DNA from 3 places in the Quatrionicoccus australiensis genome. Region 2 is predicted to be linked to each of the others. Evidence: predicted binding sites of a transcription regulator. Region 2 holds the regulator's gene; each other region holds the start of a gene.
The links. Region 2 encodes sigma-54, which starts transcription at its own class of promoters, with help from an activator protein. Its sites were predicted from a motif close to TGGCACGCTTNCTGCTNA; they were not measured.

Region 1 (10,670 bases), 1.4 Mb from region 2:
CACTGATCGCCTGTCTGGACAGCAAACGTTTGCCGGTGGGCGCGATTGAAGCGGCCGATGTGGTTGCCACGTCGATCAATTGCCTTTCGGAAGAAACTTTGCAGGATGCGCTGAATGCCGTTCATGCCGAAATCGAGGACAATGTTTCGGCAGCATGAATCCCGATCTGCAAAGCATCAGAAATTGCCTGCTGGCGGTTCCTGCCGCCAGTGACTTCGTTCAGGAAGAGGGGGGGGAGGGTTTGTCGCTGACCGCGGCGGCCGTGCTTTTCCCGATCGTGCTGCGTGAAACCGGGCCTACCGTTCTGCTCACCCAGCGTACAGCCCATTTGCGCGACCATGGTGGCCAGATCAGTTTTCCCGGTGGCCGGGTCGAGAATGAGGATCTGACACCGGTTGATACCGCCTTGCGAGAAACGGAAGAGGAGATCGGGCTGGCGCGTCAGCACATCGAGATTCTCGGCTTTCTGCCGGAGTACCGAACCGGCACCGGTTTCAGGGTGACGCCTGTGGTCGGATTGGTGCAACCGCCCTTTGAATTGAGCGTTGATCCTTTCGAAGTCGCTGAGGCTTTCGAGGTGCCGCTGGATTTCCTGCTGAATCCGCTGAATCACAAGGAACATTCGCTGCATTATCGGGGTGCCATGCGGCATTTTTTCGCCATGCCTTATGGCGACTATTTTATCTGGGGGGCGACGGCTGGCATGATTCGTTCGCTGACTGCCCGTCTTGGTCTGCATCCCGCCTGAGCTTGTGGTATGGTGGTGCTTTAGCATAAGAAAACAAGCCGATTACGGCGAAATCTCTGCCCCATGAGTCTTTTCTCGCTGATTGCTGTTTTTCTCATCGAGCAGCTACAACCCCTCTCTTACCGCCGCGTGGTGGTTGCCCCTCTTTCGGCCTGGGCGGATTTCATCGAGTCCCGCTTCAATGCGGGCGAGTATCGTCATGGCGTCATCGCCTGGTGTCTCGCCGTGTTGCTGCCGGTTGGTATGGTGGCCGTGCTTTACGGCCTGCTTTATTCGTTGAATCCCCTGTTGGCCTGGGCATTCAATGTTGTCGTGCTGTATCTGACCATGGGTTTTCGTCAGTTCAGCCATCATTACACCGAAATCCAGCTGGCATTGCGCCAGGGGGATTTGACCCAGGCCCGTGCGCTGCTTGGTGAATGGCTGGGGCGTTCGGTCAGTGACCTGGGGTCGGAAGATATTGCCCGGCTGTCGATAGAGCAGGCGCTGCTTGCTTCGCACCGCCACGTATTTGCCGTGTTGCTCTGGTTTGTCTTGTTGCCGGGGCCGTGTGGTGCTGTTCTTTACCGGATGTCGGCAGTGATTGCCGAGCGATGGCACAACCGTAATGTGACTGAGCATAATGTGTTCTTCGCGTTTTCCCGCCAGGTTTTCGGTATTATCGACTGGCTGCCATTGCGTGCTACGGCTGCCGTCTTCGCCATCGTCGGTGATTTTGAAGATGCGGTTTATTGCTGGCGGACGCAGGCGGACCAATGGCCGGAGCGTGATCAGGGGATCGTGCTGGCCAGTGGCGCCGGGGCCCTGGGGGTTCAACTCGGGATGCCGGTGCTCGATGATGGCCTGGTGACGGATCGTGCCGCGCTGGGAACCGGTGATCCGGCGGATGTCGATTTCATGCAGAGTGCCGTGGGGCTCGTCTGGCGGGCCACGGTCATGTGGATTGTGTTGCTGTTTTTGTTGGGGCTTGCCAGTCTGGCAGGCTGAATGATTCTTACAAGGAGATGTTTATGAGCAGAGAAGTCGTCGTTCTTAGCGCAGTCCGTTCGCCGATTGGCGCCTTTGGTGGTTCCCTTGCTGATTTCGAAAGCACCGAACTGGCCGGCATCGTCATGAAGGAAGCGATTGCCCGCTCCGGTGTCGATCCGCAGGCAATCAACTACGTTACCGTCGGCACCACGATGCCGACCGATTCCCGCTACGCTTATGTTTCCCGCGTTGCTTCGATTCAAGCCGGCCTGTCGATGGATTCCGTCGCCATGCAGGTTTCCCGCCTGTGTGCCTCCGGCCTGCAGGGCATTGTGACCACTGCCCAGAACCTGATGCTGGGTGATGCCGACTACGGTATCGGTGGCGGTGTCGAAGTCATGTCCAAGGCTGCCTACCTGCTGCCGGCATTGCGTTCGGGCGCCCGCATGGGTGATACCAAGGCCATCGATTCCATGGTTGCCGTCCTGACCGATCCGTTCGGCGTTGGCCACATGGGTATCACGGCCGAGAACCTGGCTGCCAAGCATGGCATTACCCGTGAAGAGCAGGATGCCTTCGCTGTCGAATCGCAGCGTCGTGCCGCTGCAGCGATTGAAGCCGGCCATTTCAAGTCGCAAATCGTGCCCATCGTCAAGCAGACCCGCAAGGGCGAAGTGGTGTTCGATACCGACGAATACGTCAAGGCCGGTACCACGCTGGAATCGCTGGCCAAGATGAAGCCGGCTTTCAAGAAGGACGGCACGGTCACCGCTGGTAACGCCTCCGGCATCAACGACGGCGCAGCCTTCTTCGTGCTGGCTGCTGCTGACGTCGCCGCCAAGAATGGTCACAAGGCACGTGCCCGTATCGCCGGTTATGCCGTTGCCGGTGTGCCGAATGATGTCATGGGCGAAGGTCCGGTTCCGGCCACCAAGCTGGCCCTGAAGAAGGCCGGCCTGACGCTGGATCAGATGGATGTCATCGAGTCCAACGAAGCGTTTGCTGCCCAGGCTCTGTCTGTTTCCAAGCTGCTCGGTCTCGATCCGGTCAAGACCAATCCGAATGGCGGTGCCATCGCTCTCGGCCACCCGGTCGGCTGCTCTGGTGCTTTCATCGCGACCAAGGCCCTGTATGAACTGGAACGTGTCGGCGGCAAGTATGCGCTGGTCACGATGTGTATCGGTGGTGGTCAAGGTATTGCCGTCATCTTCGAACGCGCCTGATCGCTTCGGTCTTTCCGTTGTACAGAAAACCCGCCGGAGCAATCCGGCGGGTTTTTTATTTGCACCACTTTGAAATACAGATGCACCACCGTAGGGCGCGGCCCTGTTCTGTTGATTTCTAATTCACTGATTTCGTGATGTTTTGGACAGTGGCATGGAATCTGCTGAATTACTTTCGAGAGCATCCTCAGCGACGAGTCCAATATGAACTTCTATAACGAAATGATGGACGCCAACGACGGCGTCCGTGCTCACTACCAGGGTTACGATCAATGGCTCAAGGCGACACCGGCGGAGCGCATCGCGCGCAAGCGGGCTGAAGCGGACCTGGCTTTCCATCGGGTTGGCATCACCTTCGCGGTGTATGGCGAAGAGGCAGGCAAGGAGCGTCTGATTCCCTTCGACATCATTCCGCGCATCATTCCCTCGGCTGAGTGGCTAGCGCTGCAGGCTGGCCTGCGTCAGCGTGTCACGGCGCTGAACATGTTCCTGCACGACATCTACCACGATCAGGAAATTCTCAAGGCTGGCAAGATTCCGGCCGAGCAGATTCTCAACAATGCCCAGTATCGCCCGATCATGCAGGGTGTCGATGTGCCGGGTGGCGTCTACGCCCATATCGCCGGCGTCGATATCGTGCGTGCCGGAGCGGGCGAGTTCTACGTGCTGGAAGACAATCTGCGCGTACCGTCCGGTGTTTCCTACATGCTCGAAGACCGCAAGATGATGATGCGCCTCTTCCCCGAGTTGTTTGCCAAACACAAGGTGGCGCCGGTGCAGCACTACCCGGACATGCTGCTGGAAAAACTGCGCGCCGTCGCGCCGCAGGGCGTCAGCAATCCGACCGTGGTTGTGATGACGCCGGGCGCCTATAACAGCGCCTATTTCGAACATACCTTCCTCGCCCAGCAGATGGGTGTCGAACTGGTCGAAGGGCGTGATCTCTTCGTCAAGGACGAAGTGGTCTACATGCAGACGACGCAGGGGCCGCAGCGCGTCGATGTGATCTATCGTCGGATCGACGACGACTACATGGATCCCAAGGTTTTCCGCGCCGAATCGACGCTGGGCGTGCCTGGCATCCTCAAGGCCTACCAGGCCGGCAACGTGACCCTGGCCAATGCAATCGGTACCGGTGTTGCCGACGACAAGTCGATCTACCCGTACGTGCCGGACATGATCCGTTTCTACCTCGGCGAAGAGCCGAAGCTCAACAACGTGCCGACCTACATGTGCCGCAAGCCGGACGATCTGAAATACGTTCTTGACCATCTGCCGGAGCTGGTGGTCAAGGAAGTGCATGGGGCCGGTGGTTACGGCATGCTGGTCGGACCGGCTTCGACGAAGGAGCAGATCGAGCATTTCCGGCAACTGCTGATTGCCAAGCCGGAGGGCTATATCGCCCAGCCGACGCTCGCCTTGTCCAACTGCCCGACTTTTGTCGAGGAAGGCATCGCGCCGCGTCACCTTGATCTGCGCCCCTTCGTGCTGTCTTCGGGCAAGTGCGTCAACATGGTGCCAGGCGGCCTGACCCGTGTTGCCCTGACCAAGGGCTCGCTGGTCGTCAATTCGTCGCAGGGCGGCGGTACCAAAGACACCTGGGTTCTGGAGGATTAAGTCATGCTGAGTCGTACTGCCGATCACCTTTTCTGGATGTCCCGCTATATCGAGCGGGCCGAAGGCCTGGCTTGCCGGGCTTCAGCGCAGGCTCACATGAGCGAAGCGAATGTTACGCCGGAGCTAAAACCGGGTGGCTTTGGCGCAGCCAAAGCCGGAGGTTTGCGGCCTGCCGTTCAAGGAGAAACAACATGTTGAGCCGTACCGCCGATCATTTGTTCTGGATGTCCCGCTACATCGAGCGGGCCGAAAACCTCGCCCGTCTGCTCGACGTTACCTGGCAGATGTCCCTGGTGCCGCAATCGCTTGATGCCGCCAACCAGAACTGGAACGCCATCATCGCCCTGAACAGCCTTGAGGCGGCCTATGCCAAGAAATATTCGGAAATCACTGCCGAGAACGTCCTGCGTTTCATGGTCAGCGATGCCGACAACTTCGCCTCCATTCACAGCTGCCTGCGCATGGCGCGTGAGAATGCCCACGCCGTGCGTGGCACGATCACCACGGAAATGTGGGAAACCCTCAATTCGACCTGGCTGGAAGCGCGTGAAAAAAGCTTCGAGCAACTTTTGAACGCCGGGATCAGCGAGTTCTTCGAGTGGGTCAAGATGCGCTCCTCGCTGTCGCGTGGCACGACGCTGGGCACGCTGTTGCAGGACAAGGCGTATCACTTCATTCGCCTCGGCACGCTGCTTGAGCGGGCGGACAACACGGCACGCATTCTCGACGTCAAATATCACGTCCTGCGCCCGCACGGTGACGAGGGTGCGACCGACTTCTATCAGTGGGGCGCCTTGCTGCGTTCGGTATCGGCCTTCGAGGTTTATCGCAAGGTTTACCGCGATGCCATCACACCGGAACGGGTTGCCGAGTTGTTGATCCTGCGCGACGACATGCCGCGTTCGCTGCATTTCTGCATGAACGGCGTGGTCAAGAATCTCGATCTGATCGCCAACAGCCATTCCGGCGAAACCCAGCGTCAGGCCGGTTTGCTGCATGCCAAGCTGCATTACGCGCGGGTCGAGGATATTCTCGAGCAGGGTTTGCATGAGTGGCTGACTGACTTCATGGATCACATCTATATGCTGGGGGATGGGATCAGCAAGGACTTTTTGGCGCCGATGGCGGAGGCGGCTTAAGGTTGGTTTTTCTCCAGCCACGATCGGGTTTCGGGTCGTGGCTGGAGTGTCGTCCTCCGTAATTGGGTATTTCGTTGTTTGGCGTGATGTTTCCGCCTTGCGAGCGGGCAGCATCGCGTGTTGAACCGTTGCTTTCCGCCTTGCGGGCGGGCGTACTTTCTTTTGCTTCGCCAAAAGAAAGTAGCCAAAGAAAAGGCGACCCCCGGGTCGGCGCCGGGCGTTGCCCGGTTCCTTGCGCTACTCGGTCGTCCGGGCGGCTTGCTAAACTCGCCTGCGGCTCAGACAGACGCAAGCCGAATGCCCCCGGCCGTCCTGCGTTGCTCAGCGCCTCTCAGGGGGACCCGAAAGGCGTCTCGGAACAACGGCTCTGCCCTGGAAAAAACAAAAAAGGTGTTTTTTAGCGGTCGACCGCTGGAAAACGGCCAAAACCATTTTGAGCGGTTCGGCGGCGACGCTTTTCCGGGTCCCCATGTGGAGCGCCGAGCAACGGAGCTGATGGCGGATAAAGGGCGAGGACTGTCTGAGGGGCGTAGCCCCGAGTTCCGCAGCCCCCGCCAGCAGCGAGTAGCGCAGGGGAGTCGGCGCAGCCGACCGCGTAGCCTGGGGTCGCCTTTTCTTTGCTTACTTTCTTTTGGCGAAGCAAAAGAAAGTGAGACGCCCCGCAAGGGCGGAACCCGCACGTAAAACAAGCACAGCATCTTCCGTAAGCGAGACGGACACCCCGCCGAGCGGAAACCAGCCGCCAATCAAACCAGAACCCACATTTGCCGCGCACCGGAATAGCCCGAAAGCCCCCTTCGGCGTTATCCTCCCGGATCAACAAAAACACCCTCAGGAGCCACCCCATGTCCCGTCTGCTGCCCGCCGTCGACCCCGACGGCCTGCTCGAATATTCCGTGGTCTATACCGACCGCGCCCTGAACCATATGTCGCAATCCTTCCAGGGCACGATGCGCGATGTGTCGCGGATACTCAAGCAGGTCTATGGCGCGCATTCGGTGGCCATCGTGCCGGGCAGCGGTACCTTCGGCATGGAGGCGGTGGCCCGCCAGTTTGCGACCGACAAGAAGGTACTGGTGATTCGCAATGGCTGGTTCAGCTTCCGCTGGACGCAGATTTTCGAGATGGGCCGGATTCCTTCCGAGGCAGTCGTGCTCAAGGCGCAACGCCAGGGCGAGGGAAGCCAGGCGCCGTTTGCGCCGCCAGCGGTCGACGTCGTGGTGGCGGCCATTTTGCGCGAGAAGCCGGCCGTGGTTTTCGCGCCGCATGTCGAGACGGCATCCGGCATCATCCTGCCGACCGCGTATATCCAGGCGGTGGCCGAAGCGGTACATGCCGTGGGCGGCTTGTTCGTGCTCGACTGCATCGCTTCCGGCGCAATCTGGGTCGATATGCAAGTAACCGGCGTCGATGTGCTGATCAGCGCGCCGCAGAAGGGCTGGAGCGCCTCGCCGTGCTGCGCGCTGGTGATGCTGGGCGAGCGGGCGCGCGCGGCAATCGAGACGACGACCAGTACCAGTTTTGCCTGCGACCTGAAAAAGTGGCTGCAGATCATGGAAACCTACGAGGGCGGTGCGCACGCTTATCACGCAACGATGCCGACCGACGGCATCGCGCGCCTGCATGAAGTGATGCTGGAAATGGAAGCCTACGGTTTCGATCGCATCATGGCAGAGCAGCAGGCGCTGGGCGATCAGGTGCGGGCGCTGCTCGCCAGCCAGGGTTTCCCCAGCGTCGCGGCCGAGGGCTTCGGCGCGCCGGGCGTGGTGGTCAGCTATACCAGCGATCCGGATATCCAGACCGGCAAGAAATTCGTCGGTCTCGGTCTGCAGACGGCGGCTGGCGTGCCGCTGCAATGTGACGAACCGGCCGATTACCGGACGTTCCGGGTTGGCCTGTTCGGGCTGGATAAACTGCACAACATCGAGCGTACGCTGCGTCATCTGGCTGACGCATTGGTGCAAGTAAAATAATGCGACAAGAGGTGCGCACCGGCCTGGTGCGCACCAGGTTGAACCAGGCCTTGGCTTGGTGCCTCTGGCTCGGCGCATTGCCAATAATCAATGGCTTACAAGCTGGTTCATGTCTTGCTTTTAAGCTATCAGTCTATTTGCCCGGAGCAAGCCCGTGTCCATTCACGTTGCACTAAATCACGTCACTCATTACTCCTACGATCGCCTGATCAATCTCGGGCCGCAGGTCATTCGCCTGCGCCCCTGCCCGCATTCGCGGACACGCATCCTCTCCTATTCGCTGAAGGTCGGGCCGGAAAAGCACTTCATCAACTGGCAGCAGGATCCGCAGGGCAATTACCTGGCTCGCCTGGTCTTCCCGGAGAAGACCCGCGAATTCCGTGTCGAGGTCGACCTGGTCGCCGAGATGTCGGTGATCAATCCTTTCGACTTCTTCCTCGAGCCGCACGCCGAGAAGATTCCTTTCGCCTACGAGGCCGGCGAGCGCCACGAACTGGCGCCTTATCTGTACAAGGTTAACTACGGCCCCGAGTTTGACAAGTACGTGGCCGGCATTTCGCGCGAACCGCTGCGCAGCGTCGATTTCCTGGTCGCGATCAATGCCCAGGTACAGCGCGACATCGGCTACACCATCCGCATGGAACCCGGCGTCCAGACGCCGGAGGAAACGCTGACCAAGCGTTCCGGCTCCTGCCGCGACTCCGCCTGGCTGCTGGTGCAGGTGCTGCGTCACCTGGGGCTGGCGGCACGTTTCGTTTCCGGCTACCTGATCCAGTTGACCGCTGACGTCAAATCGCTGGACGGCCCGTCTGGTCCGGAAAAGGATTTCACCGATCTGCACGCGTGGACCGAGGTGTATCTGCCGGGCGCCGGCTGGATCGGCCTCGATCCGACCTCTGGCCTGTTCGCCGGGGAGGGCCATATCCCGCTTGCCTGCACGCCGGAACCCTCGTCGGCGGCGCCGATCAGTGGCGGTATCGACAAGTGCGAAACCGAATTCAGTCACCACATGGGCGTTACCCGCTTCTGGGAGGCACCGCGCGTCACCAAGCCCTACAGCGACGAACAGTGGCTGGAAATCGAAAGCCTCGGTCACAAGATCGACGGCACGCTGCAGGAACTTGACGTTCGCCTGACCCAGGGCGGCGAGCCGACCTTCGTCGCGGTCGACGATCCGGATGGCGCCGAATGGAATACCGCCGCCCTCGGTCCGACCAAGCGCATTTTCGCCGCCGACCTGTTCCATCGTCTGCGCGAGAAATACGCGCCGAACGGCCTGATGCATTTCGGCCAGGGCAAGTGGTATCCCGGCGAACAACTCCCGCGCTGGTCTCTGAACTGCTTCTGGCGCAAGGATGGCGAGCCGATCTGGAATTCGCCGGCGTTGTATGCCAATGAAAGTATCAATTACGGCGTTACCGCCGAGCAGGCCGGCCACTTCCTGCGTCGCGTTGCCGAGCGTCTTGGTGTCACCGGCGAGCATGTCTTCCCGGCCTTCGAGGACGTCTATTACTACATGTGGCGCGAGCGCCGCCTGCCGGGCAATGTCGATCCCTTCGATTCGCGTGTCGACGACGCACTGGAGCGCGAACGCCTGATGAAGGTATTCACCCAGGGCATGACGCATACCATCGGCTACACGCTGCCGATCATGAAGAACCTCGCCGACCAGTGGCAGACCGGGCCGTGGTTCCTGCGTGCCGAACGCTGTTACCTGTTCCCCGGCGATTCGGCCATGGGTTACCGCCTGCCGATCGACTCGCAGCCGTGGACGGCACAAAGCGATTACCCCTACGTCAATGTGCCGGATGCCGAAATGGCGACCGATCCCTTGGCGACGCACGCCGAACTGCGCGAGCGAGTCAATGCGGCACGTGCCGCCCGCGGGCCGCAGATGCAGGACAGGCGCAGCAGTTCGGCTGCCGGCTTTGCCGAAGTGCATGGCAAGGGCCGCGCCTGGGAAAAGCCGAGCGATACTCGTCCCGGCTTCAAGGAATCCGCCGCCTGGATCACGCGCCTCGCGATGTGCGCCGAGCCGCGCGACGGCAAGCTCTACATCTTCATGCCGCCGACCGAGAAGCTCGACGATTACCTGGAAATCGTTGCTGCCGTCGAGTCGACCGCTGAGGAAATGAACCTGCCGGTGATCATGGAAGGCTACGAGCCGCCGTCCGATCCGCGCCTGACGCATTTCCGTGTGACGCCCGACCCCGGCGTCATCGAAGTCAATATTCACCCGGCCAAGAGCTGGGATCAACTGGTCGAGCAGACGACGCATCTCTACGATGCGGCGCACCTGACCCGCCTGACCACCGAGAAATTCATGGTCGACGGCCGCCACACCGGCACGGGTGGTGGCAATCACTTCGTGCTCGGCGGTGCGACGCCGAACGACTCGCCCTTCCTGCGCCGCCCGGATTTGCTGAAGAGCCTGATCGCCTACTGGCACAATCATCCCAGCCTGTCCTACCTGTTCTCCGGCCTGTTCATCGGCCCGACTAGCCAGGCGCCGCGTGTCGATGAAGCGCGCAACGACTCGCTCTATGAGCTGGAAATTGCCTTCAAGCAGATCCCGCAGCCGGGCGGAATGCACGCAAACTCGGTGCCGCCCTGGCTGGTCGACCGTATCCTGCGCAACTTGCTTACCGACGTGACCGGCAATACGCACCGTTCCGAGTTCTGCATCGACAAGCTCTATTCGCCGGACGGCCCGACCGGGCGCCTCGGCCTGCTCGAGCTGCGCGCCTTCGAAATGCCGCCGCATGCGCGCATGTCGCTTGCCCAGCAACTGCTGCTGCGCGCCATGATTGCGCGCTTCTGGGAGCAGCCCTACGAGCCGGCCCGTCTGGCGCGCTGGGGTACCGAGCTGCACGACCGCTTCATGCTGCCTTTCTATGCCGAGCAGGACTTCAAGGACGTCATGCAGGAAATGACCGAGGCGGGCTACCCGTTCAAGGCAGAATGGTTCGCACCGCATTTCGAATTCCGTTTCCCGAAGTAC
Region 2 (10,670 bases):
GCGACGGCGAGTGCCGCTTCGTCGAGTTCGGCCAGTTCGCGCCCGGTCAGCGCCTGCTTGGCGTCGATGCCGATCTGCGCGGCGATGGCGAGCGCCGTGACGGCATGGTCACCGGTGATCATCTTGACCCGGATGCCGGCCGAGTGACAGTTGCGGATGGCCGAAATCGCCGCCTTGCGCGGCGGGTCAATCATGCCGACCAGACCGAGCAGGGTCAGGTCGTGCAGGCGCTCATCGCTCAGCGCCGTGCCCGTTGGGTCGAGGCGGCGGGCCAGGAGCAGCACGCGCATCCCCTGTTCGGCCAGGCTACGGGCCGCAGCTTCAATTTCGGCGGCGACCAGCGGCGCCGTCTGGCCGTGCTCGTCCAGACGGTCGACGCAGCGCGGCAGCAGTTTTTCCAGCGCGCCCTTGATGTAGATGATCTGGCCGGCATCGCCGGCATGTGCCGTCGCCATGTACTGGCGGGTGGCATCGAAGGGCAGGACGTCCTGGCGCGGCAACAGCGCCTGCAGCGTGTGTTCTTCGAGCGTGCCCTTGCGCGCCGCGACGAGCAGCGCGGCTTCGGTCGGGTCGCCGGTGATTTTCCAGTGCTGGCCGCTGCGCGCCAGACTGGCATCGTTGCACAGGGCGCCGCCAACCAGGGTTTCGCGCAGGGCGCCGGCGATGCTGGCGGGCTGTTCATCGAGGCGGATGTCGCCGGCCGGGTTGTAGCCGTGGCCGCTGACTGCGTAGTGCCGGCCGGCGCAGAGCAGCGCATGCACGGTCATCGCATTTTCGGTCAGCGTGCCGGTCTTGTCGGAACAGATGACCGTCGTGCTGCCCAGGGTTTCGACCGCGGCCAGACGCCGGATGATGGCGCGGCGCTTGGCCATGCGGGCGACGCCGATGGCCAGCGTGACGGTGACGGCGGCCGGCAGGCCTTCCGGAATGGCGCCGACGGCAAGGGCAACGGCCGCCATGAACATCTCGAAGGCCGACTCGCCGCGCAGCAGGCCGACGCCGGCGGTCAGCAGGGCGAGGCCGCCAATCGCCCAGAGTAGCCAGTTGGAGAAGGTCGCCATCTTGCGGGTCAGCGGCGTCGCCAGTTCCGGGGCGCCGGCGATCAGGTCGGCGATACGCCCGGTTTCGGTGGCATCGCCGGTGGCGATGACCAGGCCGCTGCCCTGTCCGGCCACGACAGTGGCGCCGGCATAGGCCATGTTCAGGCGTTCGGCGAGCAGCGTGTCGGCGGGCAGCACGGCGGTGTGTTTGCCAACCGGCAGGGATTCGCCGGTCAGCATCGATTCGTCGGTGTGCAGTTCGTGTTCGAGGAAGAGGCGCAGGTCGGCCGGCACGCGGTCGCCGGCGGCGAGCAGCACGACATCGCCGGGTACCAGCTGGCTGGCATCCATCTGCTGGCGGTGCCCGCCGCGGCGTACCGTGACCGGCGTCGCGACGCTTCTGGCGAGCGCTGCCAGCGCACCTTCGGCCTTGGCTTCCTGCCAGTAGCCGATGCCCGCGTTGAGCAGCACGACGGCGAAAATGACGCTTGAGTCCACCATTTCGCCGAGCCCGGCGGTGACGACCCCGGCGCCGATCAGGACGAGGACCAGTGGCTGGATCAACTGGTCGGCAAAGCGCTTCCAGGCCGGGCGGCCGGGCACGGCGGTGAGCTGGTTGGGGCCATGTTCGAGCAGCCGGCGGGCGGCTTCTTCGTCGCTCAGGCCGGCAGCGGTGTCGACTTCAAGGTGGTGGGCGACGGCCGCGGCCGTCTCGGCATGCCAGCTTACGGTCGACGTGTCGTCAGGAGCAGAAACGGCAGGGTCAGGAAGGGCCATAGGGTAGCCACCAGTCGGGTCAGACCATTGAAATTCAGGAAGTGTCCCTGCCGCCAGGTGGCCAGTGCAGCCATTGAATACGGGTTGGGCGGGGCGAGGTTGACCAGTACGGTAGCAGACATCAGGGCCAATGCGGCGAGCATTAAGCGCAGGGTGGCCGGCAGGGCCAGGCTGACGGCAAGAAAGAGCAGGGCGACGAGCAGACCCATCTGGGCGCCGGGGGTCAGCCAGGCCAGCGCTTCACCCGGATTGATCAGGATTGTCGAGGCCAGCGTGCGGACGACCAGGCCGAGGATCAGGAACAGCGGTACGACGATGTAGGCCCAGAGCAGGCGGGCGGTGAGCAGGCGGAGGATGAGGCCGACAGCAATCGCGTTGAGGGCGGTGATGCTGGCTTCGATCAGCGCAAAGCTGTCGGCAGCGAAGGGAACGGCCCCGGCCAGACCGAGCGTCTGGCGCAGGTCGCCGGCGCCGAAGAGCAGGGTTTCCGGCGAGAGCGGCACGAGCAGCCAGAGACCGAGCAGGGTCAGGCCGAGTTCGGCATGCGGGACCGGCGCGATCAGGCGGTGTTCGAGCGCGGTGATGCGGGCGAAGATGCGTGGCCCGACGTACTGCGCCCAGATTGCGCCGAGCAGTCCGCCCAGGCTGTTGCAGGCGAGATCGAGGTTGGACGGAACACGCGAGGGCAGCCAGGTCTGCAGGCTTTCCAGGCTGAAACTGACGCCGGCGGCGAGCAGCACGGCGAGCACCGGCGCGCTGTAACGGCCGGGAATGCGGTCAAGCGCCAGGGTCAGCAGGAAGCCGAGCGGGATATAGACGGCGACATTGACGGCGAGGTCGAAGACGGTCCAGTAACGCGGCCAGCCGCCTTCGAGAAAGGCGAAGGGCGAGATGCCGGTGTCGCGCCAGCCGGCGAACGGATGCAGGCTGCCATAGATGACCAGCCCGCACCAGGCCAGGGCCAGGTAGCGGGCGAGCAGGATGGGGCCACGGCCGTGCTGAGTCATGCTGCGGATTTTAGGGCGTATCCGGCAGCGCGTCAGCCTGTTTGGACACAAAGGTGTCGGCGCGAACGCCTTTCCGTAACATTGTCAGGGTGTTTTGTGCGGGTGCGGATGATCGTTGGTGTGATGCGTTTCGGCGGCGGCGCGGTGATGCAGTTCGGCATGAATATCGGCCTTCGGCGTCGGTCGACCGATCCATTGCGGCAATAATGAGCCGGCAATCATGCCCAGGATGCTGACGCCGAGGCCGATCAGCTGCGGCGGCACGAGTTGGCCGACGTTGGCCAGCGCGTAGGCGTAGTCACCGCTCGACGGGCTGCTGCCGACCAGCGCCTCGACCAGCAGCCACGAGGCCAGACCGCCGAAAATCGCGGCGAGTGCGCCCTGCGTCGTCGCCCTCTTCCAGAAGGCACCGAAGAAAAGCGGCACGAAAGCCCCGGCCAGCGTCACCTTGTAGGCGTTCTCGACCATCTTGAAGATGCTGGCGTTCGAGTACAGCGCAAAGGCGAGCACGATGCCGGCGAAAACAACGATCGCGCCGCGCATGACGCGCAGGAACTGGTGGTCGCCCATGTGCGGGAAGAAATCGCGGACGATGTTTTCCGAGAAGGCGACGGCGGGCGCGAGCAGGGTGGCCGACGAACAGCTCATGATCGCCGAGAGTACGGCACCGAAAAAGATGGCCTGGGCGAAGACCGGCGTGTGCTGCAGGACCAGCGTCGGCAACACGAGTTGCGAGTCGGTCTGCAGCAGGCCGTTGAACAGCGTCGGGTCGATCAGCGTCGCCGAGTAGGCGATGAACATTGGCACGAAGGTGAAGCAGAAATAGATCGAGGCGCCGAGGATGGAACCCCACAGCGCGATCCTCTGGGTTTTCGCCGAGGTGATGCGCTGGAAGACGTCCTGCTGCGGAATCGAGCCGAGCATCATGGTGATCCAGGCGCCAAGAAAGGACAGCCACAGCCAGGGATCGGGCGGCGGGAAGAAATCGAGTTTGCCGGCCTCGGCCGCATGCTGGATCACCGTGTCGACGCCGCCGGTCAGGCCGGACACCAGCCAGGCGATGAACAGCATGCCGCCCATGATGACGCCCATCTGCACGAAATCGAGGATGGCGACCGAGAGCATGCCGCCGAAGGTGGTGTAGGTCAGCACGATGGCGGCGCCGAGGATCATGCCGGCCGGCTGGCTGAGATAGCCGTCGGTCACGACATTGAAGACGAGGCCGAGCGCCTTGATCTGGGCCGAGACCCAGCCGAGGTAGGAGGCGACGATGCAGAGCGTGGTCAGCACCTCGACCGTGCGGTTGTAGCGCAGGCGGAAATAGTCGCCGAGGGTCAGGATGTTGAGCTTGTAGAGTTTGCGCGAGAAGAAGACGCCGGCAATGATCAGGCACATCGAGGAGCCGAAGGGGTCGGCGACGACGCCGGAGAGGCCATCCTTGACGAAGGTGGCGGAGACGCCGAACACCGCTTCGGCGCCGAACCAGGTGGCGAATACGGTCGCGGTGACGACCGGCAGCGGCAGATGGCGGCCGGCGACGGCGAAGTCCTTGGCACTATGGACGCGGGTTGCCGCAAAGAGGCCGATGCCGATGGAAACGAGCAGGTAGAGAACGACGAACCAGATCAGCATGAGCGTACGGTCAACGAGGCCAAGAGGTTGAAAACGCGGAAATTATAAGGTGATTGCGCCCAGCCCGGATCAGAACGGCGGCGGGCAGTGGAAACGTAGTGCCTCACCGGTCAACGGGTGGGAAAAGGCCAAATCCATGGCGTGCAGCAACAGGCGATCCGCCTTGCCCTCGGCGGCGCCGGCGTAAAGGTCGTCGCCGAGAATCGGATGGCCGAGTTCGGCCATGTGTACGCGCAACTGGTGCGAGCGGCCGGTAAAGGGTTCGAGTTCGACGCGCGTTAGGTTGTTGACCGGGTCAAGTTCGAGGCGGCGGAAGCGGGTCAGCGAAGGTTTGCCGATATCGAAATCGACCTTCTGGCGCGGCCGGTTCGGCCAGTCGCAGATGAGCGGCAGTTCGACCTCGCCCTGCTCTGCCTTGAGCAGGCCGTCGACGACGGCGACATAGCGCTTGTCCACCAGGCGGTCGCGGAACAGCTTCGAGAGCAGCCGGTGCATTTCTTCGCCGCGCGCCAGCACGAGCAGGCCGGAAGTCGACATGTCCAGGCGGTGCACGATCAGCGCATCGGCAAATTGCGCCTGGATGCGGCTGGCCAGGCAATCCGCCTTGTCCTCGCCGCGGCCTGGCACTGAGAGCAGGCCGGCCGGCTTGTCGACGATGAGCAGCGTGTCATCGACGAAAAGCGGGGTCAGACCGGTGTCTACCGGTGGGTAATAGGCGCTCATGGCTGGCGGGGCGGGACGTCGCTGCAGCGACTGTCGGCGAACGGCCCGCTGTCCCGCAGCCAGCCTTTTGCCGGCGCCGTCTGGGCGCAGATGCGCTGGCCGTCGATGCGGCTGGCCCACCAGTACCAGGCGGCGGGTTTGCCGACGGCGGTGAATGTCATGGCCAGCATGAGCAGTGCGATAAGTCGTTTGAATTGCATCGGGCGAATAATTTGCTTGCCAATAGCTTACTGTAAATGTACTGTATTTATACCCAGTATCCGATGGGCGCCAAATCAGCCAGCGAGAATATACCGCGTGTTCTGTCGCTTTCTCCGGGTAATGCAGCAAAAGGATATTTGTTTGTCTTGAACTGACCTTTCTGCTGATGCAGCAATTTCTATTCCATCTTCGGCCCCTGTGCCATAATCCGCTCAAATTTTCGAGGTACCCCCATGGACGACAACAAGGCAAAGGCGCTCAGCGCAGCGCTGCAACAGATTGAAAAGCAGTTCGGCAAAGGCTCCATCATGAAGATGGGCGATGCCGAGATCGACGAAGGCATCCAGGTGGTTTCTACCGGTTCGCTCGGCTTGGATATCGCGTTGGGCGTCGGCGGTCTGCCGCGCGGCCGCGTTGTCGAAATCTACGGTCCGGAATCCTCGGGCAAGACCACGCTCTGTCTGCAGGTCATTGCCGAAATGCAGAAGCTGGGCGGCGTTGCCGCCTTCATCGATGCCGAACACGCGCTCGATCCGCAATATGCCCAGAAGCTCGGCGTCAATGTCGGTGACCTGCTGATCTCGCAGCCGGATACCGGCGAACAGGCCCTCGAAATTTCCGACATGCTGGTCCGTTCCGGCTCGGTCGACATCATCGTCATCGACTCGGTCGCGGCGCTGACGCCGCGTGCCGAAATCGAAGGCGAAATGGGCGACCAGATGGTCGGCCTGCACGCCCGCCTGATGAGCCAGGCACTGCGCAAGCTGACCGCCAACATCAAGAAGACCAACACCTTGGTCATCTTCATCAACCAGATCCGCATGAAGATCGGCGTCATGTTCGGTTCGCCGGAAACGACGACCGGCGGCAATGCGCTCAAGTTCTACGCTTCCGTGCGCCTCGACATCCGCCGCATCGGCTCGATCAAGAAGGGCGACGAGGTCATCGGCAGCGAAACCAAGGTCAAGGTCGTCAAGAACAAGGTGTCGCCGCCCTTCCGCGAAGCCATTTTCGACATCCTGTACGGCGAAGGCATTTCCCGCCACGGCGAAATCGTCGAACTCGGGGTTGCCCACAAGCTGGTCGAGAAATCCGGCGCCTGGTATTCCTACAAGGGCGAAAAGATCGGTCAGGGCAAGGACAATTCCCGCGAATTCCTCAAGGCCAACCCGGAAATCGCTGCCGAGATCGAGGCGGGCATCCGCGAAGCGGCCAGCACCAATGTCATCAAGCCGGTCAAGGCAGCCAAGGTTGATGGCTGATCCCTCTGCTGCGCTGCGGGTTGCCGCGCTTCGACTCCTCACCCGGCGCGATCACAGCCGGGCGGAGTTGAAGGCCAAGCTCGCCGCGCAGGCGGAGTCGGAAGAACAGCTCGAAGCCGTGCTCGAACGCCTGCAGGCCGAGCGCCTGCTGTCCGATTCGCGTTACGCCAGTCAGCGCGTCGTCGCCCGTGCCGGGCGCTACGGCAATGCGCGGCTGAAGCAGGAACTGCGGCAATGCGGCATCGGTGATGACGACATTGCCGATGCCTTGCCCGAGGCCGGCGATGAAGCCGAGCGTTGCAAGGCGGTATGGGCGAGAAAATTCCGCGAGTTGCCGCAATCGGCAGCCGAGCGGGCCAAACAGATGCGTTTTTTGCAATATCGCGGTTTTTCCGGCGACGCGATTCGCCGTGTCATGCGCGGAGCCGATGAATGAGCGATGTCAAAGTGTCCACCCTGAGTGCCCACAACCTCAAGAAGCGCTACAAGTCGCGGACGGTGGTCGAGGATGTTTCCTTTGATGTCAAAAGCGGCGAGGTCGTCGGCCTGCTCGGCCCGAACGGGGCCGGCAAGACCACCTGTTTCTACATGATTGTCGGCTTGGTCGCGGCTGATGGCGGCGAGGTCTATATCGACGATGTCCGCCTCACCCACCTGCCGATGCACAGCCGGGCCCGCCTCGGCCTGTCCTACCTGCCGCAGGAAGCCTCGGTCTTCCGCAAGCTCAATGTCGAAGAGAACATCCGTGCCGTGCTCGAGCTGCTCAAGCTGCCGGCGCAGGAACTCGACGACCGCCTCGAAGGCCTGCTCAGCGAACTGCACATCGGGCATGTCCGGCACGTCAATGCGGCCGCCCTCTCCGGTGGTGAGCGCCGCCGCGTCGAAATCGCCCGCGCCCTGGCCACCAACCCGCGCTTCATCCTGCTCGACGAGCCGTTTGCCGGTGTCGATCCGATTGCTGTACTGGAGATCCAGAAGATCATCCGCTTCCTCAAGGAGCGCGGCATCGGTGTCCTGATTACCGACCATAATGTGCGCGAAACGCTCGGTATCTGCGATCACGCCTATATTATTAACGCCGGACGCGTTCTCGCGTCTGGACGGCCGGACGAAATCGTTGATAATGAAAGCGTCCGCAAGGTTTATCTCGGCGAGCATTTCAAGCTCTGACCGTTAGGCTGCACCCCAACCCGAACCGATGAAGCCAGCTCTCCAACTAAAACTATCCCAGCATCTGGCACTGACGCCTCAGTTGCAGCAGTCGATCAAGCTATTGCAGTTGTCGACGGTCGAGATGCAGCAGGAAATCGAGCGTTACCTGCTGGAAAATCCGATGCTGGAGCGCGAGGACGAGGCCGGTACGGAATCCTTTGGGGCGGCGCAGCAATTCGATTCACCGGCCAACGAAACGACGCGCAGCGAACCGACTGAAGAGCGCGAACGTGATCCGCGCGAGGAACGCGAGCAGGAAGTGCCGAGCGCACCTTCCGAAGTCGATGATGATCGCTGGGCTTCCGATGCCGGGACCTTTACCGGTGCCGGGCGTGATGAAGACGACGACAGCGATTCACGCGACATCCATTCGGCCGCCACCAGCCTGCGCGAACATCTCGGCTGGCAGCTGGGCATGACCCAGCTCAGCGAACGCGATCGCAGCCTGGTCCGTTTCCTGATCGAAGCGCTGGACGATGACGGCTATCTCTCGGCCACGCTTGAGGAGCTGTGGGAAACCCTGCCGCCGGAATACGAGATCGAGCTCGAAGAGCTGGAAATCGCCCTGCACCACATCCAGCATTTCGATCCGACCGGGATCGGCGCGCGCAGCCCCAGCGAATGCCTGGCGCTGCAATTGAAAGCGATGCCGGCCGACGAAGTACAGGCGCTTGCCCTGGCGATCGTCGAGAAGCATCTGGAACTGCTCGCGGCGCGCGATTTTGCCAAAATTCGCCGGTTGACCGCCTGTGACGACGATGAACTGAAGGCGGCACAATCCCTGATCGTCAGCCTCAATCCGCGGCCGGGGGCGCGTTTCTCGCAGACCGAGGCGCGCTACATCACGCCGGACGTAATGGTCAGGAAGCTCAAGGGCAAATGGACCGCCTACATCAATCCGGATGCCTACCCGCGCCTGCGCATCAACCGTCTGTATGCCGAGATTCTGTCGAGACAGCGGCGCGGCAATGGCAACCTGACCGGCCAGTTGCAGGAAGCACGCTGGCTGATCAAGAACGTGCAGCAGCGTTTCGAGACCATCCACCGCGTGACGCAGGCCATTGTCGATCGTCAGCGCCAGTTTTTCGAACATGGTGAAGTCGCCATGCGGCCGTTGGTCCTGCGCGAAATCGCCGATATTCTCGGTTTGCACGAGTCGACCGTCTCGCGCGTCACCAGCCAGAAATACATGGCGACGCCGCGCGGCATCTTTGAATTGAAATACTTTTTCGGCAGTCATGTGTCCACCGATACCGGTGGTGCCTGTTCTGCCACCGCCATTCGCGCCCTGATCAAGCAATTGATCAGTGCCGAGGATGGCAAGAAGCCCTTGTCGGATAGTCAATTATCCGAAATACTAGGCCAGCAGGGAATTGTTGTAGCCCGACGCACGGTAGCCAAATATCGCGAGTCACTCAACATCCCGCCGGTCAATTTACGCAAGACCCTGTAGAGAGAGGAGAAAAAATGAATCTGCAGATCGCTGGTCACCACATCGAAGTAACCCCGGCATTGCGCGAATACGTCGAGAACAAGCTCGATCCCGTCGTTCGCCATTTTGACAAAGTCACCGGTGTTAACGTGGTTCTGTCCGTAGAGAAGCTCAAGCAGAAGGCTGAAGTGACGTTGCATGTGCCGGGCAAGGACATTCACGTTGAAGAGAACGGCGATGACCTCTACGCCGCCATCGATGCGCTGTTTGACAAGCTGGACCGTCAGGTTCAGAAGTACAAGCAAAAGGTCCAGGATCACCATCGCGGTGACAAGCCTGTACACCACATGGCTGACTAATAGCCGACCGGCCGCGGCACTTGTGCTGCGGCCCTGGTTTTCAAATCCCCTATGAACAACCCCCTAACGAATATTCTGCCGGCTTCGCAGGTTCTTCTCGACCTTGATGCCAGCAGCAAAAAACGGGTGTTCGAACAGGCCGGCATGCTTTTCGAGAGTCATCTCGGACTCGCTCGCTCGGTTATTTTCGACAGTCTGTTCGCCCGTGAAAAACTCGGCTCGACCGGCCTCGGTCAGGGCATTGCCATTCCGCATGGCCGTATCAAGGGTCTCAAACAGGCTTCCGGCGCTTTCATGCGCCTGACGACTCCGGTGCCCTTCGATTCCCCGGATGGCCGGCCCGTCAATCTGCTCTTCGTCCTGCTGGTTCCCGAACAGGCAACCGAGCAGCATTTGCAGATTCTTTCCGAACTCGCCCAGCGTTTTTCCGATCGCACCTTCCGTGAAGCCCTGCTGGCGGCACCGGATGCGGCCGCGATCGTGACCCTTTTCCAGTCCTGACGTTCAGCCGTGCGCCACATCAGCCTGGTCCAGCTCTATGAGGACAACCGCGACAAGCTGTTGCTCAACTGGGTAGCCGGCCAGCAAAGCGATTGCATGATCGAGCTGAAGGCGGCAAACAACTATGGTGCCGATGTTGTCGGCCATATCAATGTCATCCACCCGGAGCGCCTGCAGGTCATGGGCCAGGCCGAGTATGACTGGGCCATGCGCATCGGCGAGCGCCGTTTCGGCCAGATGTTCCAGGATTTGCTGGAGGCGCAGTCGCCGGCCGTCATCGTTGCCGATGGTCTGACGCCGCCGCCGATGCTGGCGGAAGCTTGCCGTCAGTACAATACCCCCTTGATCCTGTCACCCAAGCCGTGCTCGGCGGTCATCGACTTGCTGCGCATCTACCTCTCGGCTCGACTGGCGGATACCGTCAATCTGCACGGTGTCTTCATGGATGTGCTGGGCATGGGCGTCCTGATTACCGGTGATTCCGGAGTCGGCAAATCCGAGCTGGCCCTTGAGCTGATTTCCCG
Region 3 (10,670 bases), 880 kb from region 2:
TCGACATGGGTATGGACCCGTTCAACTTTTCCGATGCGCTGCTCGGCATTCTTGCCCAGCGTCTCGGCAAGCGCCTGTGCAAGGACTGCAAGGAAGCCTATCAGCCAGCACCTGAGGAGATTGAGGCCTTGTTGCACGAGTATTGCGCCGAGCTGACGCAAACCGAAGCCTGGAAAAAAGATCCGCAGGGATCGCTGGCGGCGATCCGGCAGGAGTGGCAGAGTCGCTACGCCAAGGATGGACAGTTCACGCTTTATCGCGCCTGTGGTTGCCCGGCATGCAGCGATACCGGCTATCGGGGGCGCGTCGGTCTGCACGAATTGCTGGTCGGTACCGATGCTGCCAAGAAGCTGATCCAGGAAAAGGCGCGGGTGGCCGATATTCTCGCCTGCGCCTTGAACGAAGGCATGCGTACCCTGAAAATGGATGGCATCGACAAGATCATGCAGGGCATCACCGATATCAAGCAGGTCAGAGCGGTGTGCATCAAATAGGAGCCGAGCATGGAAACCCTCGATGATCTTTTTCACCGTCTTGAACAGCTCAATGACATCGGTGCTTCGCTTTCCAATGAGCGCAACCTGAACCGGCTGCTCGAAAAAATCCTGCTTGCTGCCAAGACCATTACCCGGGCTGATGGCGGCACGCTCTATCTGGTTTCCGAGGACAGGCAGCGCCTGCATTTCGAGATCGTGCGCACCGACTCGCTGGCGATTGCCTTCGGTGGCAGCGACGCGCCGCCGACTTCGGGCAAGTTTCCCGATCTGGCGCTGTATCGGGAAGACGGCTCGGCGAACGACAGCATGGTGGCGGTCCACGCCGCAATTAATGGCAAAACGGTCAATATTGCCGATGCCTACAGCGAAGCCGGCTTCGATTTCTCCGGTACGCGCAAGTTCGACGAGCGGACCGGCTATCGCTCACAGTCCTTCCTGACCGTGCCGATGCAGAACCACGAAGGCGAAATCATCGGTGTCCTGCAACTGATCAATGCGCTCAGTCCGCAAACCGGTGGCGTCGTCGAATTTTCCCAGGCGGATCAACGCCTTGCCGAGTCGCTCGCCTCGCAGGCGGCGATCGCATTGACCAACCGGCAGCTTGTGCAGCAACTGGAAGGCTTGTTCGAATCCTTCATCAAGCTGATCAATCTGGCGATTGACGAAAAGTCGCCCTATACCGGCGGTCATTGCCAGCGCGTGCCGGAACTGACCATGCTGCTCGCCGAGGCGGTCAATGCGACCAGCGAAGGTCCGCTCGCCGACTTCCACCTGACCGACAAGGATAGCTACGAACTGCGCATCGCCGCCCTGCTGCATGATTGCGGCAAGATCACGACGCCGGTGCATGTCGTCGACAAGGCCACCAAGCTGCAAACCATCTTCGACCGCATTCATCTGGTCGATACGCGTTTTGAAGTCCTCAAGCGCGATGCCGAAATCGCCGCGCTGAATGAAATCATCGCTGGCGCCGATGCGGAACAGGTCCGGGAAAAACTCGCGGCAAACCATGCGACGCTGAATGCCGAGCGCGAATTCCTGCGTTTTGCCAACATGGGCAGCGAGCGCATGCGCGATGAGGATATTGCACGCGTTCGTGCCATCGCGCAGAACTATCACTGGCGCAATGAGCAGGGCGAAGAGGTGCCCTTTCTGAGCGACAACGAACTGGAAAATCTCAGCATCCGGGCTGGGACATTGACCGCCGGCGAGCGCGAAATCATCAATCACCACATCGTCGCCACCATCCGCATGCTGGAACAACTGCCCTGGCCGAAGCACCTGAAAAATGTACCGGAATACGCCGGCGGCCACCACGAGCGCATGGATGGCAAAGGCTACCCGAAAGGCCTCACGCGCGAAGAAATGAGCTGGCAGGCCCGCATGATGGGCATTTCCGATATTTTTGAAGCGTTGACCGCGAAGGACCGGCCGTACAAGGAAGGCATGAAGCTATCGCAAGCCCTGGCGATCCTGGAAAGTTTCAGAAACAACGGCCATATCGATCCGGACTTGCATGCGGTTTTCTGCAAGGAAGATGTTTATCGGAAATATGCAGCGGGTTTCATGGCGGAGAAGCAGATTGATTGCTGATACAGGGGTGCCGAGAAACGAAGTTAAGGTGACGGTTTTTGTCACATGCTTTCTGTCTGGTGCCGTGATCGGTGCCAGGCTGTACCGGGTAAACCCATGATAATCAGATAGGTATTTACTGGTTAGATTGGTTTTGTTGTTCGTTTTTTTGTTGGCCTGGTTCGTGCTTTTACTGTGGCAGCGGTTTTCCGCTCTTTTCGCGAAAAAAGGAGATTCAAATGAAACAGATTCAAAAGGGTTTTACCCTGATCGAACTGATGATCGTTGTTGCGATCATCGGTATTCTGGCTGCTGTTGCGTTGCCGGCTTATCAGGATTACACCAAGAAGGCCAAGGTTTCCGAAATTGTTCTGGCTGCAAGTAGCGGTCGGACCTGTGTGTCGGAAATTGCCCAGTCCAGTTCTTCCATTTCGTTTTCGTCCTGCGGTACTACCAAGACGAGCAAATATGTGACTGGCGTTGGCGTTGCAGATACGACAGGGATCATTACAACGGGCGGTACGGTTGATGGTGTCACCATCAGTGTCACATTGACCCCGACGCCGACTTTGTCGGCAAGTCAGCGTGATATCGGTACTTGGTCTTGCGTTGGAACTCCGACCAGCTTGATGCCGGGCTCCTGCCGCGGCTAATATTGTTTGAGCCTATTCTGGCCACCCCGATTTAGGGGTGGCTTTCGTTTTTTTGGGTGCTCTAAATGTGGCTACGATGGTTGAGGTCTGTGTTCGTTGGGCCTGTCGCTCCTACAAGGGCCGTGGGCAAGGCCTCCTGCGGTTTGCCAGTGGAGATTCTGTCTTTTTTCGGGCCGGGCAAAGCGGAAGCTTTCAAGGAGTCAATCAAGAAAGATTTTGAAACCACGAAGGACTGCCAGCCGTATGTCGATAGGTTGATTTGTGAAGCTCGCCGTGTTGGTTGGAGCGAGGGCGAAATTGAAAAAATTCAGATCTACGGGGATTACTTTTCCGATAAGACGGCGGCGGCTTACCAGAGAATCGTTGCCAAGGGATTTCACGAAACCGATTTTGATCTGTTTATCATTGCCTGCATGGCCTTGTATCTGAATGATGATTTTGAACCAGCCTATGCCTTGCTCAAGACTCGCTCCATTGATGATCCTGAGTTCCTGAAACACCCCGATTTCTTGGGGTTTGCTGGCTACATCGCGCTTTCTGCCGGTGCAGGGGTCGAAAATTCATTGCGCTATTTCGATCGAGCGTTGGAAGAGGGAACAATATCGAACTCGTTTCTCGCGAATGCCTATCCAGTATATTTTGAGGCAGGTCGGCATCAGGTTGTTGCCGACCTGTGTCGTTGCATTCATGAAAGTTATTCGCATGACCCTCAAGTGCTTTTTGCTCTGGCTTGTGTTGAGCTGGCAAGGGGGTTTTATCCCGAGGGCTTCCGGTTGGCTGAGGAACGCTACAATCATCCTGATGCAACCCAGTTCATTAACGGAGATTTGTTTGATAAGCCCCGCTGGCAAGGCGAACATTTAGCTGGAAAAAGCTTGCTGGTACATGCCGAGCAGGGGCTTGGTGACTTGGTGATGTGTGCCCGATATTTGCCTTTGCTGACTGATATGGGGGTGAAAGTCGTACTTGAGTGTAACGAAGTGGCAATTCCCCTATTGGCGCCAAACTTTCCCGAAGTAGAACTGTTGCCTGTCCATCGAAAAACGGCAGCAGGTATTGGCTTTGACTATTGGGTCGGAGCTATGAGCCTTCCCCATCTGCTGAATTCGACGGCCGATTCTATTCCCGGGAAAAAATCCTACCTTCAGTGCCCTGTCGAGCATATGCAACACTGGCATGAGCGCCTTCTATCTCATGGCCTTGATAACAAGGCTCGTATTGGTGTTGCTTGGTCTGGAAATCCAAGGCATCGAGCAGACCGAAGGCGATCGATAAGTTTCGATATATTGCGTCAATATATCGATTCACAGAGAAGCGCAGTTTTTTTCTCGCTGCAGACTGATGTGCCGGAAAGTTGCCCTGATAATTTGACGAATTTTTCTGATGAACTGATAACCTTGGCCGATACGGCTGCATTGATCATGGAAATGGACCTTGTCATTACGGTGGATACCTCAGTAGTGCATATTGCTGGTGCACTCGGGAAGCCGGTCTGGTTGCTCTTGCCTTACCGCTACGATTGGCGCTGGGGGCTTGAAGGAGAGAACAATGCTTGGTATGACTCCGTGCATGTATTGAGGCAACCAGTTTTTGAAAACTGGACGGCTCTCCTTGATGACGTGTTTAATTGCCGCCTGCCGCAGTATCTTGGTACGATTTCGAGGAATAACGCATGAGTCTATTGGATTGGCTACTGCCGCAAAGTGATGCCTTGTTGGCCAACGAACTGGCGGAGAAAATTGCTCGCCATTTTCCGCCAACGAGTGAGGCCAAGCTGGCCAAGCTGGGTGGGCGGCGGAGACTGGAGTCGGTATTGCAAACAGTAATGGATGACCTTGATACCCAACGGTTACCGACGAAAATTGGGTGGTTCCGTAAAGCACGCCTCGGGAATGTTTTTCGTTGGCGTCTGGTTGATCTTGGCTACTCCAGTGGCTTTGTTGAAGCGTTGACAGAGGGATTGATCACCCACCTGGCTACCCATAAGTAACCTATGTAGTGAGTGTGGCAATGTCTAGAGTATCGGTAGTAATTCCTCTCTATAACGATCATTTGCGAATTGAAAGAGCCATGTGCAGTGCCTTGGATCAGATGCATCTGAAAGAGGTGATTGTGGTAGACGATTGCTCCAGCGATGCTTCTGTTGCGGTTGCCCAGCGGTTTTCTGCCAAGCATTCTGAAATCAAGATTTATTCCCTGACGGAGAACTCTGGTCCTGCAGCTGCCAGGAATTTCGGGGCATCAATGGCAAGTGGCGAATTCCTCTGCTTTCTCGATTCCGATGATGAGTTACTTGATGGCTATTTTTCTGAAGTCGTTCCATTACTTGATGCAAACCCGAAATTCCATGCTTTTAAGGTTGGGATGGAGTTTTTCGATTCGGTAAGGGGCTACGTCTTGCCAGCCCATGACCCAAGATATAGTGCTGCTGTATTCAGTTCGGCATGTAATGTACTTATTCGTCGTGACTCGTTTAATAAAATGGGTGGGTTCCCGGTCGATATGGCATTTCGGGCAGCGAATGGGGGGGAGGATCATGCCTTCTGTGAAGCTTTGGCGAAGCATCTTCCCCCTTTGGGGAAAATCGAGAAGCCTTACTATCGATGCTGGAGTTATGAGGGGAGCCACCTTCACCGGTTTCTGTCCAACACGAGATTGGCGGAAAATACCGAGGGTTTCCAATTTGTTTCACTCACTTTGGATCAACGGCCTGACGGTGATCTGTCGAGGGCTTTGCGCAACTATTCGAACAAGGTTCGGAAAAATCTCGAAGCGTAATATTGTCGCGTTGCCATCCAATTGAATGTGCATTCAAGCTAATTGAGCTGGAGTAAATTACTTGAATGCAGAGCTTTCTCCACGAGGGAGTTAAATGTCTCGGGTTTCAATAGTTATTCCCTGTCTACGGCAAGACGATCTTGTGGAGATTGCCGTTCGTTCCTGCTTGAGACAATCGCATTTGCACGAAATTATTATTGTTGTAAGCGATGTTTCCCAAGGGTTTTTAACTGAACTTTCCGGCCTGGTATCAGAGTTCCCTCTCCTTCGCTTGACCAGCATGGATGCTCACGTAGGAATGGGGAGTGCGAGAAATTTCGGAGCTGAGCAGGCGACTGGCGATTATATTTGCTTTCTGAACTCACATGACGAGTTGCTAAGTGACTTTCTTGCTACAACCGTTCCTTTGCTGGATCTCCATCCGGAGTTTTCGTCGATCAAGGTCGGTATACAAGTGCTTGATATATACGGAGAACCAGTCATTTTGCCGGGAGATCCTCGTTATACCGCGCTGTTATCAACCTTCTCCGGTAACTTGATTTTGCGGCGGACGGCCTTTGTACGGATGGGGGGCTTTTCCGAAGACCCCCGGTTTTCTGGAGAGTTAGCCGGGGAGGAGGCCGCTTTTTCCAGTGCCGTTGAGCAATATCTGGCCCCTGTGGGATTTTTGCCGGAAGCTTTCTATCGTCACAATGATCGTCCAGGTTCCCGTCTTCAAAATTTCTTGAAGAGTACAAAAGTAGTCGGTAACAATGTTTTTGAGTTTCGTTCCATTGTGCCCGAGCAGGCAGCCGATGGCATATTGGGGCAAGCAATTGATAATTATTTGAAATTGGTTAAAGTGCGGCTGCTGGTTAGCGAAGGGGAGGGGCAAGGATAAGTGCGCGCTTAACGTATCCCAGCGACGATGTCACTCTCACTGGATTTGATGTACCAGATGATGCTAATTTTAGGCTATTGCTTTCGGTTGAACATGAAAATGACGGCAGTCATCGACAACGCAAATATTGTCCAAAATGTGATCCAGTCAGCGACGTATTGCCGTGAGCTTCTCTCGAAAGGGTAAGGTTTGTAGCTGGCAAAGTTTAGTAACTGACTGGATTGAGATGCCTTAAAGGCATCCCATAACTTGCAGTTATTCTCGGCTGGGAACACGAGACAAGCTGGGTTGTGTAGATTCAGCGAACCAGAAGGCGTGATGCTGGTAATAGGACCCGGGACAAGTGGCTCAATCTGCAGTTTCTCTAGGCGATATCCATAAATGGGGTTGTAGCAGCGCATTGGCGATATGCCTGTGAGAAATAAGCCATTGTCGATGATTGAATACCCATTTGGGGCTTTTGGATCGGCAACTTGCGTAATTTGCGGGGTGATCTCGCCGCGTCTGACCGCGTTGTAATAACTGACAATCGGGGTCGGGTCGAAGTCCTGCTGCTGATAGTACTCACGACTTTCCAATGCATTCAGAAGAGGTATCCCGACTACGGTGATGACTGCCAGCCATGTTTTGTATTTGCCTGAGGCTTTTACAATAATGCCAGTCACAGCTGCAATTAGTGGGATATAGATGATAAGCCAGCGGTATGGTGATGTGGTGGAGCCAATCAATGGAAGGTTCTTTAGGACGGAGTTCCATTCCGGGCTGTAGTAGAGAAGAGCCATAGGCACCAAAAGGATCGCGCCTAACACGATGCTTGGAAATCGCGTAGAGGACTTGTCCTGTGCAGGGAATGACAGTTGTGATTGCTTGGAAAGTGCGAATGCTCCGGCGCCAACAAGCATTACCAGTAGAGGCAAAGGCGTTAGGCCGTAGGCCAACTCATGAGGCATGGCTGCCCACTGCATGTTTTTCCACAGAGGGGTAACCGTTTGATACGTGTGTTCGCTTGAATAAAATAGGCTCTGAAAGACAAAGGTGAGCAGGCCGCCTATATCGGATACTCCGGGCAAGGGGTAGTAGTCACGGGAAAAGTTGCTCATCAAAGCCATATTTGCATTGAGCTTTGAGGCACTCAAGGCAATGGCAACGGCTCCCGCAACCAATCCCCGGACAAGAAAAGTCTTTGCAATATATTCCCTGGTGCTGATTGCCATGACGCAGGCCAGGCCAATGACGGCCAGGGTTGCCGGGATCATCAGGGTGGTCAGCCCCGAATGAAACCAATAGGCAACCGCTAGTCCGGCAATGAGTGATTGCCGGATGCTGCGTGCAGAAAGGAGTGGGCTATCCGGCACCTTGAGGAGAAGGTAGGCAATGAATGGCACCAGCATGAAGGACTGGTAGCCGTAGTGGCCAATGATGATGCGGTGCGCGTAAAACCCGTTGAACATGAAAACTGTTGCTGCGACGAGCGCACTTAGGCGCCCCATATACAGGCAACGCCTTGAGAACAAATACATTCCCCAGAAGCCAAGTCCGGCGAAAATCAGAAACGCCGAATAAACCGCCTGAAGTGGATCGACTATGAAGGTCAGGAACTGCGGCAGGGAGTAGAAGGCAGATTGCGGATCGGCAAAGAGTGCCTGGCCACCACAGAACGAGGGAGTGAACCAGGGTGGGGTGATAAAGCCGTTGTTCTTGTACCAGAGGAAGCCATCGAGGAACCCCCCTAGGGTCAGCACATAATCGTGGCCCATTCTTCCGTTGGCTAGCGGGAAATAATTCCGGAAGATCAGGTGGTAGGCGAGCAGCAATAGGCAGAAGACGCCTGCAACGTGGATGGATGATTTGTGCAGGTTCCTAAACATCTTTGCCTTTACGAAAGGTGAAATGTTGGTGAATAAAATAGCTGGCAATGACGATCAGCGCGGTGATCATTGCCTGGGCTATTAAGGGCGGAATGCTGAGGATTTCGACCGCCAATGACAGGCCGACCAGACCCATGGCCAGCGATCCCAGGTGGGCAATATGAAAGCGCATATATTCGGCCCAGACATTGCCGGCAGAGCGGAAAACGATCCAGCGCTGGGTCGCGAATGACTGGGTCACGGCGATCATGTGGCTAAGCACGGCGATGACCATGTATCCGATGTATTTGCTGAGCGCCAGATACAGCCCTGCAAAAATGGCGTAACCGGCCAGCGTATTCCAGGCACCGATGGCCAGATAACGAAATTTCAGACTGTTTTGCCAAAACAGTTTGAGGTTGGCAGGGGGCGACTTCCCGTTTTCTGGCATATGGTTGGTTCTAGTTGCAGGGCAGATCGCTAGGCGAAGCCATTGTGATCCAATGCGCCGATGTGTCGTCCGGCGGGAAGACTCTGTAGCCCCATGGGGCCATACAGAAAGCGAGGCCATTGGCGTTTGAGGCGGAACTGTCTTCCGACTGGTCGCCAGCGTAGGCCGTTGAGGTAACGGCCACCTGTTGTTCCCCGTGAAGCCCCGCCAGCATCGCTGCTTTGTCGGGGAATGCCAGCGTGTACATGACCAGGATTTTCTTGGCTAACGCTTTTCATTGGCGATATTGGTAGCAGCGGGCTGTTGCGATGCTTCTGGCGTATCAAAATTGACCCGCTCCTTCTCGACCACTAAGGGCCGCTTCATCACATGTGTATGGATGGATGCGATGTACTCCCCCAGAATGCCGATGAAAAAAAGCTGTACCGAGGCAAAGAAAAACATGCCGATCAACACCGGGGCCGTGCCCAGCGAAAAGCTATCCCAAAAAATCAATTTAGCAATTAAATAAGCAAGCGCAATCAGCATGCTCAAACCAGAAAGGGTAAATCCGGCAATTGTTGCGAGGCGGATCGGAACCTTGGAGTGGCTGGTCATGCCAAGCATTGCCAGATCGTACAGGGTGTAGAAATTGTTTTTGCTCAGGCCGCGCAGTCGCCGTGGCTGCTCGAACGGGATGGTGACGTAATCAAAGCCCAGTTCGGCAACCAGGCCGCGAAAATATGGGTAGGGGTCATCGATGTCTCGAACGGCGCGTATGACCTGTCGATCGTAGAGGCCGAAACCGGTACAGTCGGGAATCAGTTCAACTTCCGAAATGCGACCGATGGTTCGATAATAGAAGCGGCGGGCCAGGAACATCAAGGGCGTTTCGCGGCTCTTGGGTTTGACCGCAAGCACCATCTTTACCCCTTTTTCCCACTCGGCAATGAACTGCGGAATCATCTCGGGGGGGTCCTGCAAGTCGGAAGCCATGCCGACCACCGCATCGCCGGTGGCGGCCAGAAGCGCATGTACGGGCGAGCGGATATGGCCGAAATTGCGGGTATTGGTGATCAGCTTGATGCGCTTGTCGGTTGCCGCCAGTTCCTTGATTTTCGCCACGGTAGCATCGGTCGACGCGTTGTCGATCAGGATATGCTCAAAGCGATACTGCGGCATGGTGGCAAAGACGGCGCGCAAGCGCCCGACCAACGGCGCGATATTTTCTTCTTCATTGAAGCAGGGCGTAACGATACTGATCAGTTTCATCGTTGCTGCTCAAAGTCCGCGTGCATAGATCAAGGACTTGAGCTCCGGCGTTTCGGCATAGGGGCTGTCGATGACATCGATTAGCAGCGGCGCATCGGCGGCGATGTCCGCAAGAAGTACTTCTCCGTTCATCAGTTCCCGGCAAGAGATTTGCCCTTTTTGCAGGGGAATCGCCAGGTAAATGTCATCGGCAGTCAGGATCTGGCCCGCGGTTAAATTGCGCCGGGCATAGACCCCGCGCACTAGGCCGTCGAGGTATTCGATTTCCCGTTTCGGGGGGTTGCGCTTAGCACTGCCTGGAGGACCACACATTTCAACGGATTTTTTCCAGGCCTTGAACCATTGGTCGGCCTGGTGCGGCAAACTGCAATAGGGGGAAACGGCAATGCCATCGGCTTCGATGTCAATGTGGCGCTCAAAAGTGCGAGCGCCCTTGGCGTAGGCCATCATTACTGAACTTTGCCAATCATGATATTCGTGGGTTGAATAACCGATAACGTTGAGCGGATAGCGCTGCCGCAAGAAATCGATCTGGTTCAATTCCAACTCGTGGTCCTCCGAGGGGTAGAGCGAAACACAGTGGTTGATCGCTAAGGGAATGTTGCGATTGGCAAAAAAAGTTACCAGATCGTCGATATCTTTTAACGAAGAGCCTCCGGTCGACACGATCACCGGCTTTTTCGTCTTCGCGATTTTTTCTATGAGAATCCAGTCATTCAAGTCGGAGCTTGCGATCTTGAT

Region 1: a site for sigma-54 is predicted at 3,091-3,108, ahead of KI612_RS06490 (circularly permuted type 2 ATP-grasp protein). Genes of this name have one in related genera too.
Region 3: a site for sigma-54 is predicted at 2,243-2,260, ahead of KI612_RS19815 (pilin). Genes of this name have one in related genera too.

Annotation. Positions count from the first base shown of each region.
Region 1 is NZ_CP075188.1:1,335,364-1,346,033, forward strand. It holds gene KI612_RS06470 (hypothetical protein) at 1-158, shown strand, start outside; gene KI612_RS06475 (CoA pyrophosphatase) at 155-748, shown strand; gene KI612_RS06480 (CobD/CbiB family protein) at 812-1,735, shown strand; gene KI612_RS06485 (acetyl-CoA C-acyltransferase family protein) at 1,759-2,940, shown strand; gene KI612_RS06490 (circularly permuted type 2 ATP-grasp protein) at 3,145-4,557, shown strand; gene KI612_RS06495 (alpha-E domain-containing protein) at 4,561-4,755, shown strand; gene KI612_RS06500 (alpha-E domain-containing protein) at 4,749-5,696, shown strand; gene KI612_RS06505 (aminotransferase class V-fold PLP-dependent enzyme) at 6,542-7,669, shown strand; gene KI612_RS06510 (transglutaminase family protein) at 7,824-10,670, shown strand, end outside.
Region 2 is NZ_CP075188.1:4,116,896-4,127,565, reverse strand. It holds gene KI612_RS19560 (cation-translocating P-type ATPase) at 1-1,817, opposite strand, end outside; gene KI612_RS19555 (VanZ family protein) at 1,766-2,824, opposite strand; gene KI612_RS19550 (sodium:solute symporter family protein) at 2,909-4,456, opposite strand; gene KI612_RS19545 (RluA family pseudouridine synthase) at 4,526-5,179, opposite strand; gene KI612_RS19540 (hypothetical protein) at 5,176-5,379, opposite strand; gene recA (recombinase RecA) at 5,614-6,642, shown strand; gene recX (recombination regulator RecX) at 6,635-7,078, shown strand; gene lptB (LPS export ABC transporter ATP-binding protein) at 7,075-7,812, shown strand; gene KI612_RS19520 (RNA polymerase factor sigma-54) at 7,841-9,307, shown strand; gene hpf (ribosome hibernation-promoting factor, HPF/YfiA family) at 9,322-9,645, shown strand; gene ptsN (PTS IIA-like nitrogen regulatory protein PtsN) at 9,697-10,146, shown strand; gene hprK (HPr(Ser) kinase/phosphatase) at 10,156-10,670, shown strand, end outside.
Region 3 is NZ_CP075188.1:825,265-835,934, forward strand. It holds gene KI612_RS04060 (GspE/PulE family protein) at 1-494, shown strand, start outside; gene KI612_RS04065 (HD domain-containing phosphohydrolase) at 504-2,090, shown strand; gene KI612_RS19815 (pilin) at 2,309-2,722, shown strand; gene KI612_RS04080 (glycosyltransferase family 9 protein) at 2,845-4,398, shown strand; gene KI612_RS04085 (hypothetical protein) at 4,395-4,712, shown strand; gene KI612_RS04090 (glycosyltransferase family 2 protein) at 4,793-5,500, shown strand; gene KI612_RS04095 (glycosyltransferase family 2 protein) at 5,595-6,380, shown strand; gene KI612_RS04100 (hypothetical protein) at 6,455-8,194, opposite strand; gene KI612_RS04105 (GtrA family protein) at 8,241-8,678, opposite strand; gene KI612_RS04110 (glycosyltransferase family 2 protein) at 8,943-9,929, opposite strand; gene KI612_RS04115 (N-acetylneuraminate synthase family protein) at 9,939-10,670, opposite strand, start outside.